Regions from separate parts of the Oerskovia sp. NPDC056781 genome, predicted to be linked through region 3. Evidence: riboswitches for the same ligand, from Rfam matches in the RefSeq annotation. Region 3 holds a riboswitch; each other region holds the start of a gene.

Region 1 (3,863 bases), on a different contig from region 3:
CCCCTCGACCAGGTCGAGCTTCGCTGCGAGGTCGGCACGCCAGACGTTGTGGCCGTCGATCACGCCGGCGACGAGGGTCTTGTCCGCCAGGCCCGGGACGGGGCCCGCGGGGACAGCGCCCTTGACGAGGTCGAGCGAGATCGCCTCGACGTCGGTCGCGGCCAGGAGCGCGAGGCCGTCGTGCTCACCCTGGAGCCCGCCGAACGGCGCGCCCACGAGGATCGCGGGACGCTCGGAGCCCACCGCGAGCTCGGTCGCGAGCACGCGGTACGCCTCGGTGACCGCGGCGTGGACCTCGGCGGCCGGGACGTCGATCGAGTCGGACACGAGCGCGGGCTCATCGAGCTGCACCCACGGTGCACCCGCCGCGGCCAGGGCGCGCAGCAGCTCGACGTACACGGGCAGGACGTCCGCGAGGCGCGAGAGCGGGCTGAAGCCGGGCGCGCTGTCGTCGGCGGCCTTGGACAGTGCGAGGAACGTGACGGGCCCGACGACGACGGGCCGGGTCACGACGCCCGCGTCCTTGGCCTCGACGAACTGGCGCACGACGCGGTCGTCCGCGAAGCGGAACGGCGTGGACTCGCTGATCTCGGGGACCAGGTAGTGGTAGTTCGTGTCGAACCACTTGGTCATCTCGAGCGGGGCGTCCTCGCCGGCGCCGCGCGCGACCGTGAAGTAGCCCGCGAGGTCCAGCGCGCCGTCGGCGTCGGTGAGCGACGCGAAGCGGGACGGGACCGCCCCGAGGAGAGCGACGACGTCGAGCACCTGGTCGTAGTAGGAGAAGGAGCCGGGCACGGCGCCCGACGCGGCGTCGAGGCCCAGGTCGACGAGGCGCTTCGCTGCGGCGACGCGCAGCGCCGAGGCCGTGGCCTCGAGCTCGTCGGCGGTGGTCCTGCCGGCCCAGAAGGACTCGACGGCCTTCTTGAGCTCGCGGCGCGGGCCGATGCGGGGGTATCCGAGGACGGAACCGGACGGGAACGTGGGTGCACTCATGGTGAATACCTCTGAACTGGTCAGACCGAGGAGCTGCCCAGGGCAGGCTCGGCGGAGGGAAGGGGAGTGCCGGAGACCCACGGCCCGCTGGCCAGGTCGGGGGTGCGGGACGAGACGCCGTCGGCGTCCCCCGCTGCCCCACCGCCGAGGTCGACTCCCTCGAGCAGGTCTAGAGCGGCTTGGTGCTTGTTGAACGTGTAGATGTGGAGGCCGGGCGCACCGGCGGCGAGGACCTGGCGCGCGAGCGTGACCGAGTGGCGGATGCCCAGGGCGTGGCGCGCGGCGGGGTCCTGCTCGGCCTCGAGGGCCTCGACGACGCGCTGCGGTGCCGGGACGCCCGTGAGCTCCTCAACGCGTGCGAGCCGGGCCGGGTCCGTCATGGGCAGCAGGCCCGCGAGGATCGGGATGGTCACCCCTGCGGCGCGCGCCTCGGCGACGAAGTCGATGTACGAGGACGCCTCGTAGAAGAGCTGCGTGATCGCGAAGTCCGCGCCTGCCTGCTGCTTCTGCCACAGGCGGCGCACCTCCTGGGTGCGGCTCGTCCCGGCGGCGAGGTTCCCGTCGGGGAACGTCGCGACCGCGATGGTCAGCGGGCGGGCCGCGCCGCGCAGCGCGACGCTCGGGCTCGCGGCGCAGCGCGCGGCCTCGACCTCGCGCAGCAGGGCCACGAGCTCGGTGCTCGACCGCACGCCGTCCTCGGCGGGGCGCCAGTCCGGCTGGTCGCGCGGCGGGTCGCCCCGCAGGGCGAGGAAGCTGCGCACGCCCGCGTCGAGGAAGTCCGTGATGACGTCCTCGACGTCCTCGCGCGAGGCGCCCACGCACGTCAGGTGCGCGATGGGCAGCACGGGCGTGCCGTGCAGGAGCTGGCTGATGACGCGCCGGGAGGTCTCACGGTCGGTGCCGGCCGCGCCGTACGTGACCGACACGAAGTCGGGGGACGTCGCGACCAGACGGCGGGCCGTCTCCCAGAACTTGGGTGCGGCGTCGGGGCGGCGCGGGGGCATGAGCTCGAACGACACCGTGGGTCGCGGTGCCTCGTGCCCGAAGTGCCCCAGGTCGACGATGCTCATCGCGTGACCGCCACGAGGGGCGTGCTGGTGGTGGCCACGGGGGCCGTACGACTGGCGCGCGGGACCCCGGTGCGGTGTAGGGGTGCGCAGGAAGATGCCTCGGTCATGAATCGCTCCATCGAACCTGGCTGTAGCACCCGTACCCGCGGGAGGCTTCCGTTGGGGGGTTGCTGCGGTGTCAACGAGCCAGGACTCTCGACCGCTCTGGATGGTGTTGACGATCGTAGGGGGAATCCATGATCTGAGCCAATATCTGCTCGAAGCGTGAGACGCAGGGGTCCGGGGTGGTCGTTCAGGCCGGTCCGTGTTCCGTCCACGCTGTCGCAGGGTCGCTCCGTCGGGCCCTGCATTCGCCCTTCCAACGTACGCCTGTCGGTCGCCACCGGACCGTCGGGCGTTCCTTCTCGACGTCGCCGGTATGCTCCGGGCGTGCCTCGCCGACGCAGCCAGCAGCAGGTCGTGTTCATGCTCGACGACTCGTCCGAGGACGTCGACCCGGTCGACCCGGAGCCGCGTCGTCGCGAGCAGAGGGGGCGCCCGCTCGACCGCTCCGCCCGACGGCGCCGTGCCGCCCTCCTCGTCGGCCTCGCCGCCGGTCTCGGCGTGCTCGGGACGGCGGCCGCGGTCGTCGTGACGCGTGACGGGGCGGCCCAGGACGACGCGCTCGAGACGCTCCGATCGTCCGAGGGCGGGATCTTCGACCTCGCCTACGCGCCGCGTGCCGAGTGGAGCGTCGACCGCGACGAGGGCGAGCCGTTCACCGTGGGGGACCTGCTGGTGATCCCGGGGCGCTCCGGGACCGTCGGGTACGACCTCGGGTCGGGCGACGAGCGCTGGCGGCTGGACGACCTGACCCGGCAGGTCTGCGCCGCCGACCAGGAGGGCGTCGAGGGGACGCCGGAGGCGTCGGCCTTCGTGTGCCTGGGCCAGGGGGAGGATGCTCCCACAGCCCGACTCGTGAGCGTCGACGGTGCGGTGGTGGCCGAGGTGGAGGTGGACCCACGCAGGGGCGAGGCGGTCACCGGTCCCGGTGGGACGGTGCTCCAGGCCACCAGGGACGAGACGGGGGTCGTGGTCCGGTCCGTCGACGTCCGGACGGGAACGGTGGCGTGGGAGCGACGGCTGACCGTGAAGGAGGACGCGCAGGGCCCGCTGTGCGCGACCGAAGGTGATGCCGTCCGTGCGGTCTACCGGACGGGGACGGTGGAGGTCCACGGCTGCGGCGTCCTGTCCTACCTGACACCTGGGGGCCTGGTCGTCGACGAACCGTCGGCGATGGTGCAGGTCACCGCCTTGGGTAACGGGTCCTACCTCCGCTCGTCGGGGACGGCCGTCGCGGGACCCGCCGAGGCCGTCTCGGCCGACGGCACGGTGCTCTAGAGGAACGAAGGGCTCGTGCTCGGGGAAGGTGCCAGAGACCTCATGGCACCTCACCTCGTCCTGCTCGACCAGGGGGAGACGCTCCTCGCCGTCCACCGGGACGGCACGACCGCCTGGACCGCGCCGGTCGCAGCGCGGCAGGTGCTCGTCCGCGGGGCGGACGTCGTGCTCGTGCAGACGGTCGACCGGGAAACGGTCGCTCTGGACGCCACGACGGGCGAGGAGCGGTGGCGGCGGGCCGCCGGGCCTGTGTCCGGTGCGGTGTCGTACCGCGTGACCGGCACGTTCACCGACGGCTTCTCCGCGCTCCTCGTCGTCCCCACCGCGCCCGGCACGAGCTCGGTCACCGCCCTCGACCTGGCGACGGGCGACGTGCGATGGACCCAGGAGCACACCGGTGACCCGTACGAGCTGGTCGCT
Region 2 (3,863 bases), on a different contig from region 3:
CAGGTCAGAGGGCGCTCAGGCGGGGGCCGGTCCGCAGCCCACGGCGGCCGTGATGTTGCCTGCGGCGGCCGTCGCGAACAGGCCCGACAGCCCCGCGACCTGCAAGAGCGGACGCGGGTCGTCGCTCACGACCCAGCAGCCGTCCACGACCTCGTACCGGGCCTTGGCCCCCTCGCTCACCCAGGTGCGCAGCGCGGTGACGAGACGGTCGATCTCCTCGCCCGTCGTGCCGACCCCGATCGACGCCCTGATCGCCCCGGCCGGGAAGCCCAGCCGGGCCAGGAGCGGGTGCGCGCAGAAGCGGCCGTCACGCACGCCGATGCCGTGCTCGGCCGACAGGTAGGCCGCGACGAGCCCCGCGTCGGAGCCGTCGACCGAGAACGTCACGACCCCCACCGGGTCGACGGCGTCGGCCCAGGCCCGCACGACGCGCACGCCGTCGATCGCCTCGAGCCCCGCGACGAGCCGGGCCCGCAGCTCGGTCTCGTGCGCGACGAGCACGCCGGGCTCGAGGGCCGCGAGCGCGTCGCACGCGGAGGCGAGCGCGACCGCGCCGATCACGTTGGGCGACCCGGCCTCGTGCCGTGCCGGGGCGCTCTGCCACGTGGTGCCGTCGAGCGTGACGTTGCGGACCGCGCCACCACCGGCGAGGTAGGGCGTGCCGGTGTCGAGCCAGTCGCGGCGACCGACGAGAGCGCCCGCACCGAACGGCGCGTAGGTCTTGTGCCCCGAGAACGCGACGTAGTCCACGTCGGTCGCGGCGAGCGAGACGCCCCGGTGCGGGACGAGCTGGGCGCCGTCGAGCAGGACGCGCGCGCCGGCGTCGTGCGCCGCGGTCACGACCTCGGCGAGCGGCAGCGACTCGCCCGTGACGTTCGACGCGCCCGTGACCGCGACGAGCGCGTACGGGAAGCGCGACAGCTCGGCGCGCAGCCCGGACAGGGTCTCGGCGACCGTCGCACCGCCGACCAGGACCGTGGCGCCGCCCGTGCGCTGCCAGGGCAGGAGGTTCGCGTGGTGCTCGACGTCGAGGACGAGCACACGCCCTGGCGAGCCGTCGGCCCGGGCCGGGACGCAGCCCGCGAGGAGGTTGAGGGAGTCCGTGGTGTTGCGCGTGACGATCGTGACGTCGTCCTCGCGCGCGCCGACGAACGCGCCGATGGTCTGGCGCGCGGCCTCGTAGAGGGCCGTCGACACCTGGGACAGGTAGCCCGCGCCGCGGTGCACGCTCGCGTACAGCGGCAGGACCTCGGTGACCCGGTCGGCCACGACCTGGAGCGCCGGGGCCGAGGCCGCGACGTCGAGGTTCGCGTACGGGACGCTGCGCCCGTCGACGAGGGGGACCAGGGTGTCGCTGCCCACGACGGGCAGCACGGCACACGAGGTGGGTGCTTCGATGACTGCGTGTGCGCTCATGGCACGTCCTCCGGTGGTCGTCGGAGTTCGCCGTGCCGGCCCCTCCGCGCTTGCCCCCCTCCAGATAGAGAGGGACCTGGTCGTCACCCGGGGCACCCCACCGCGGAGGAGGGTTGCCGGCCAGCAAACCGGGGTTTTGCGCTGGCACTCATGACCTGGTGTCCAGGATGGTCGAGGCGCGCGGAGCGTGTCAACCGGTGGGCACCGCGTCTCGGATCGTGGTCAGGGTGGTCTGTCAGGCGGGCAGGACGGGCGAGGCCGAGGACGCGTCCGCGAGCGCCTGCGCGCGCCGCGCGTCGGCCCGGTACATGGCCGCGTGCTCCCGGAAGTCGGCCCGACCGGTCGCGGTCGCCCGCTCGTCCGTGAACGCCGCGAGCTCGTCGAGCCGCGCGACGACGGTGGTCAGGACCTCGCGGCGCGAGTACGGCATCCCGTACGCGGAGACCAGGGCGTCGAGCCGCGCCATCGGGTCCAGCCGCCCGACGACGTCGCTCCCCTCCGACTCCCCTGCGTCCGCCACGAGGGGCGCGAGCCGGTAGCCGAGGTAGGCCAGGTCCCAGATCCGGGGGCCGGGGCTCGCGGTGTCGAAGTCGATGAGCCCCACGAGGGTTCCGTCGCGGAAGACCATGTTGTACGGGGCGACGTCGTTGTGGCACACGACCTCGGCGGGCTCGTGCGGTGCGGTCTGCCAGACAGGGGCCGGCGGGGCGTCGGGGACGAGGGCGGCGGCGCCTGTGTCGAGGAACCCGACGCTCGCGTCGTGCACGCGCCGCAGCAGCGCGCCCGCATCCCGGAGCACCGCGTCGTCCCAGACCCACGGGGGCAACGGGTAGTTCCCGACGTCACCGGGGAGGAACGACAGCACCTCTCGCCCCTGGTCGTCGGTTCCCAGCGGCTCGGGTACCTCGGTGACGCCCTGTGCTCGCAGGTGCCGCAGGAGCGCCTGGACCGTGGGCGTCCAGGGCCCCGCGGTCCGGCGGACGGTGTCGCCGCTGCGCACGACCGTCGTCGAGTTCCCGCCGGCCAGGGGCTCCTCGGCCTGGTCGGGCGCCGCGAGGTAGAGGGCTTGCGTCGAGGTAGAGCCCCCTGGCCCTCCGTCTCGACGGGATTCCTCTACCTCGTGGTCCGGTGCGGGGAGGTCGCTCATGCGCAGGAACCTAGCCCGACCACCCTGCGAGACACCTGTTCTTTTCCGTGGTCACGGTGGCGTACGATCCGACGCAACCATCCAGAGCGGCTGAGTGACTTGGCACGATGACGCCGCAGCAACCCCCCGGTGACGGGCGAGGGTGCTACCGCCACGACCGATGGAGGATCACCATGAGTGCCCCCGACCGCGCGACCGCTGCCCCGGTCCCCGACGCCCGGCCTGCCGACGGCTACGCCGGGGACATCACGCCCCAGCAGGCGTGGGCCCTGCTCCAGAGCGACCCGAGCGCCGTCCTCGTGGACGTCCGCACCGACGCCGAGTGGCGCTTCGTCGGGGTCCCCGATCTTGCCTCGACGGGCCGCGAACCGGTCCTGACCCAGTGGGTCGACGTCACGGGCCGCCCCAACCCGGCGTTCGTCGCGGAGCTCACCGCGGCCGGGTTGAGCCCTGAGCGTCCGGTCGTCTTCCTGTGCCGCTCGGGAGCCCGCTCGATCGGCGCGGCCAAGGCCGCGACCGCCGCGGGGCTTGGCCCCGCGTACAACGTCCTCGAGGGTTTCGAGGGAGCGCTCGACGGCACCGGCCACCGCGGCTCCGACGGCTGGCGCGCCGCGGGCCTGCCTTGGACGCAGTCGTGAGCGCCGCGACCGGGGACGGCGTGCTCCGCATCCCCGCCGGCATCCCGGGCGGCTCGGGTCGTGGCCCGCTCCCCCGCTCGGTCCGCCCCGACACGCTCGCCGTGCGCGGCGGCCACGCCCGCACCAACTTCGAGGAGACGAGCGAGGCGCTCTTCCTCACGCAGGGCTACGTGTACGGGAGCGCCGCCGAGGCCGAGGCCGCGTTCACAGGCGAGGTCGACCGCTTCATCTACTCGCGCTACGGCAACCCGACGGTGCACACGTTCGAGGAGCGGCTGCGCCTCATCGAGGGCGCCGAGGCCTGCTACGCGACCGCGTCGGGCATGTCCGCGGTCTTCACCTCGCTCGCGGCGCTGGTCGGCGCCGGGTCGCGCATCGTCGCGGCCCGCGCGCTGTTCGGCTCGTCGCTCGTGATCTTCGACGAGATCTTCGCCAAGTGGGGCGTGCGCACCGACTACGTCGACGGCCACGTCCTCTCGCAGTGGGAGGAGGCGCTGTCGACCCCCGCGGACGTCGTCTTCTTCGAGACCCCGTCCAACCCCATGCAGGACGTGATCGACGTGCGCCGGGTGAGCGACCTCGCGCACGCCGCGGGTGCCGTCGTCGTGCTCGACAACGTGTTCGCGACCCCCGTGCTGCAGAAGCCGCTCGAGCTCGGCGCC
Region 3 (3,863 bases):
CGCGACGTCCAGGTCCGTGACCTCGTAGCCGGACCCGCCCCCGCCACCGGGGCCGCCGTCGTCGGACAGCGTGCGCTTGGCCGAGAGGTGGACCGCGTCCACCCCGGCGGCCACGAGCGCCCCGACGTCCTGCGGGCGCACTCCCCCGCCCGCCTGGACCTGCACGCGCCCCGCGCAGTGACGTGCCATCTCCCGCAGCCGGTCGACACCGTCGATGCTGCTCGGGGCGCCGCCCGAGGTGAGGACACGCGTGACGCCCAGGTCCGCGAGGAGGTCGAGCGCCGCCGTGACGTCCTCGACCACGTCGATCGCCCGGTGGAACGTCACGTCACGCCCGCTCGCGGCCGCGACGAGAGCACGCACCACGTCCGCGTCGACCAGACCGTCGGCCGTGAGGGCGCCGATCACGACCCCGGACGCCCCCGCTGCCACGGCCGCGCGGACGTCGCGCACCTGTACGTCGAGCTCTGCCGCGCTGAACACGAACCCGCCCGCGCGCGGCCGGACCAGGGGGTGCACCTCGACGGGCACGCCGTCCCCCGCCACCTCGGCCGCAGCCGCGACCGCGGCCTCGACGAGCCCCACGCTCGGCGTCAGCCCACCCGTCGCCCCGAGCGCCGCGCACAGCTCGACGCGGCGTGCGCCGATCTGCGCGGCGATCCGCACGCCGTCGGTGTCCTGGACTGCGATCTCGAGGGCGACCTCGCGTGCCATGTGGGGATGCTCCTTGGGTCGGGGTCGGCACGCCGCAGCGCACCCGTGTCAGCGGTCAGCGTAGACCCGACGCCGTCACGGGCGCCTCGAGCGTCCCATCCGTCCGGGCGTCCGGACGTCCGGACGGGACAGAACCCCCGGGACGACGACGGGAGCCGCGCCCTCCGCGCGCCGCGAGGCGCACGGAGCGCACCGCTCCCGTCGGTCCGCCGGGCCCGGAGGCCCTGCGGGTGCGTCAGATGACGCCCAGCGAGATCATCGCGTCGGCGACCTTGGTGAAGCCCGCGATGTTCGCGCCCAGGACGTAGTTGCCGGGCGCGCCGTACTCGTCGGCGGTCTCCTCGCAGCGCGAGTGGATGCCCTCCATGATGTGCGCGAGGCGCTCCTCCGTGTACTCGAACGTCCACGCGTCCCGCGAGGCGTTCTGCTGCATCTCGAGGGCCGAGGTCGCGACGCCGCCCGCGTTCGCCGCCTTGCCCGGGGCGAAGAGCACGCCGGCGTCCTGCAGGAGCGAGACCGCGCCCGGGGTCGTGGGCATGTTGGCGCCCTCCGCGACCGCGACGACGCCGTTCGCGACGAGCTGCTTCGCGTCCTGCTCGCTCAGCTCGTTCTGGGTGGCGCACGGCAGCGCGACCGTCGCGGGGACGTCCCAGATGCTGCCGCCCGTCACGAGGCGCGCGCCGGGGCGGCGCTCGACGTAGTCGGCCACGCGCCCGCGCTCGACCTCCTTGATCTGGCGGAGCAGGTCGACGTCCACGCCGGCCTCGTCGACCACGTAGCCCGAGGAGTCGGAGAAGGACACCACGTTCGCACCGAGCTGCTGGGCCTTCTGGATCGCGTAGGTCGCGACGTTCCCCGAGCCGGAGACGACGACGCGCTGGCCGTCGAAGGTCTGGCCCTTGGTGCGCAGCATGTGGTCGGCGAAGAACACCGTGCCGTAGCCCGTGGCCTCGGTACGCACGAGGGATCCGCCCCAGCTGATGCCCTTGCCCGTGAGCACGCCGGACTCGTAGCGGTTGGTGATGCGCTTGTACTGGCCGAACAGGTAGCCGATCTCGCGGCCGCCCACGCCGATGTCGCCCGCGGGGACGTCCGTGTACTCGCCGATGTGGCGGTAGAGCTCGGTCATGAACGACTGGCAGAAGCGCATGACCTCGCCGTCGGACTTGCCGCGCGGGTCGAAGTCCGAGCCGCCCTTGCCGCCGCCGATGGGCATGCCGGTGAGCGAGTTCTTGAAGATCTGCTCGAACCCGAGGAACTTGACGATCCCGAGGTACACCGAGGGGTGGAAGCGGAGGCCGCCCTTGAACGGGCCGAGGGCCGAGTTGAACTCGACGCGGAAGCCACGGTTGATCTGGACGTGGTTCCGGTCGTCGACCCACGGCACGCGGAAGATGATCTGACGCTCGGGCTCGCAGATGCGCTCGAGCACGGCGGCGTCGACGTACTGGGGGTTCTTCTGGAGCACCGGCCCGAGCGAGTCGAAGACCTCGCGAACCGCCTGGTGGAACTCGACCTCACCAGGGTTGCGGGCGAGGACCTCGTCGAAGACGGACTGCAGACGACTATCCATGGAGTGCTCCTCGGCAGGGCGGGCTTTGAACCGCACCAGGTTACGTACTCGTAAACATCGCCGTACTCCCGTCCCACTCTGGGAGACGCCAGGCTCATGACCTGGGACGCCGCCCTTGCTCGAGGCAACAGTTCGAGGGTCCGGTGCAGGAAACCTCCGTCCACCCTCTGAGAATTCTCGACCTGATCGGTGCAGATTCCCCCCGCCGGGGCTATACCCCTACCCAGAGGTCACGAGCACCAGCGCGAAGCCCCGGCTCGCTGGTCAGCAACCCCTTCACGACGGGGTGCTCCGGGAGATGACCTGGCCGCGCCGGCACGACGCGGCAAGCGTGCAGCACGACGACAGTGAGGAAGCGATGACCCAGCACCCCGAAGCACCCCGCCCGACGCAGACCGACGACCCGCGACCGGCCGTGGTGACCCTGGTCGGCAACCCGCGGCCCGGTTCACGGACCTTGACCGCCGCCCGGACGGTCGCAGCCCGAGTCGCCGACCACCTGGGCCTCGCCCCGGCCGACCCGGCCGACCCGGTCGACCCAGCCGGGGCCCCGCAGACCGGGCCCTCCCGGACAGGGCCGTCACCGGCCACGATCGACCTCGCCGAGATCGCCACCGAGATCCTCGCCCCCGAGCACCCGCGCGCCGACACCGCGCGGGACATCGCCGCGAGCGCCGCCGTACTGGTCGTCGCGACGCCCGTCTACAAGGGCTCGTACACCGGGCTGCTCAAGGCGTTCCTCGACCTCTACGGCCCCGACGGCCTGGCCGGGGTCGTGGCCGTCCCGGTCGTGGTGTCGGGCAACCCCGCGCACGCTCTCGCGGGCGAGGTGCACCTGCGCCCGCTCCTCGTGGAGCTCGGCGCGACGGTCCCCGCACGCACGCTCACCCTCCTGGACTCCCAGCTCGGCGAGGCCGAGCTCGCGAGCACCGTCGACGCCTGGCTCGACCGTGCGGGAGGCCCGTTGCTCCGGGCGGTGAGCGCCGCCGTCGGGCAGGACGTCCCCACCCACCGGACCGCTCCCGAGCTCGCCGAGGTGACCCGATGACCGCCGAACCCACGACCCGCTCCGACGTCGCGGGCCTCGCCGGGCTCGAGGCCCTGCTCCACGAGCAGGACGAGCCGCAGCTCAGCGCCGACGCCTACAAGGCCGTGTTCCGGCAGCACCCCGCGGGCGTGGCGGTCGTCGCGCTCGAGCACGAGGGCCGCCCGGTGGGCTTCACGGCGACGTCGGTCATCTCGGTCTCGGCCGCGCCGCCGCTGCTCGCGTTCTCGCTCGCGTCGACCTCGTCGTCGTGGCCCGCGATCTCCGCGGCCCGCACGGTCACGGTCAACTTCCTCAGCGCCGACCAGGACGACGTGTCGGCGCGCTTCGCGACGAGCGGGATCGACCGCTTCGCAGCCGGCGGGTGGTCACCGCTCGACTCCGGGGAGCCCGTGATCGACGGCGCGCTGTCCTGGGTGCGCGGGCGCATCATCCAGCGCACGCCCGTGGGCGACAGCTACCTGGTCTCGCTGCGTGCGCTCGCGTCGGGGACGCGCAGCGACGCGACGCCGCTCGTCTACCACGACCGGT

Evidence for each region. A riboswitch is a leader RNA that binds a small molecule or an ion and turns the genes downstream of it on or off. The one in region 3 is predicted to bind S-adenosylmethionine.
Region 1: linked by a shared signal. The riboswitch ahead of ACFRCR_RS12955 (methylenetetrahydrofolate reductase) and the one ahead of ACFRCR_RS08530 (NADPH-dependent FMN reductase) in region 3 are both predicted to bind S-adenosylmethionine.
Region 2: linked by a shared signal. The riboswitch ahead of ACFRCR_RS14115 (aminotransferase class V-fold PLP-dependent enzyme) and the one ahead of ACFRCR_RS08530 (NADPH-dependent FMN reductase) in region 3 are both predicted to bind S-adenosylmethionine.

The regions. Positions count from the first base shown of each region.
Region 1 covers NZ_JBHUAD010000149.1:2,151-6,013, forward strand. The annotation lists gene metE (5-methyltetrahydropteroyltriglutamate--homocysteine S-methyltransferase) at 1-993, opposite strand, end outside; gene ACFRCR_RS12955 (methylenetetrahydrofolate reductase) at 1,014-2,063, opposite strand; SAM riboswitch class I at 2,176-2,278, opposite strand; gene ACFRCR_RS12960 (hypothetical protein) at 2,493-3,443, shown strand; gene ACFRCR_RS12965 (PQQ-binding-like beta-propeller repeat protein) at 3,486-3,863, shown strand, end outside.
Region 2 covers NZ_JBHUAD010000177.1:3,745-7,607, reverse strand. The annotation lists gene ACFRCR_RS14115 (aminotransferase class V-fold PLP-dependent enzyme) at 16-1,416, opposite strand; SAM riboswitch class IV at 1,458-1,572, opposite strand; gene ACFRCR_RS14110 (phosphotransferase enzyme family protein) at 1,652-2,563, opposite strand; SAM riboswitch class I at 2,638-2,730, shown strand; gene ACFRCR_RS14105 (rhodanese-like domain-containing protein) at 2,737-3,201, shown strand; gene ACFRCR_RS14100 (O-succinylhomoserine sulfhydrylase) at 3,222-3,863, shown strand, end outside.
Region 3 covers NZ_JBHUAD010000070.1:13,367-17,229, forward strand. The annotation lists gene ACFRCR_RS08520 (copper homeostasis protein CutC) at 1-714, opposite strand, end outside; gene gdhA (NADP-specific glutamate dehydrogenase) at 950-2,287, opposite strand; SAM riboswitch class IV at 2,516-2,625, shown strand; gene ACFRCR_RS08530 (NADPH-dependent FMN reductase) at 2,646-3,335, shown strand; gene ACFRCR_RS08535 (flavin reductase family protein) at 3,332-3,863, shown strand, end outside.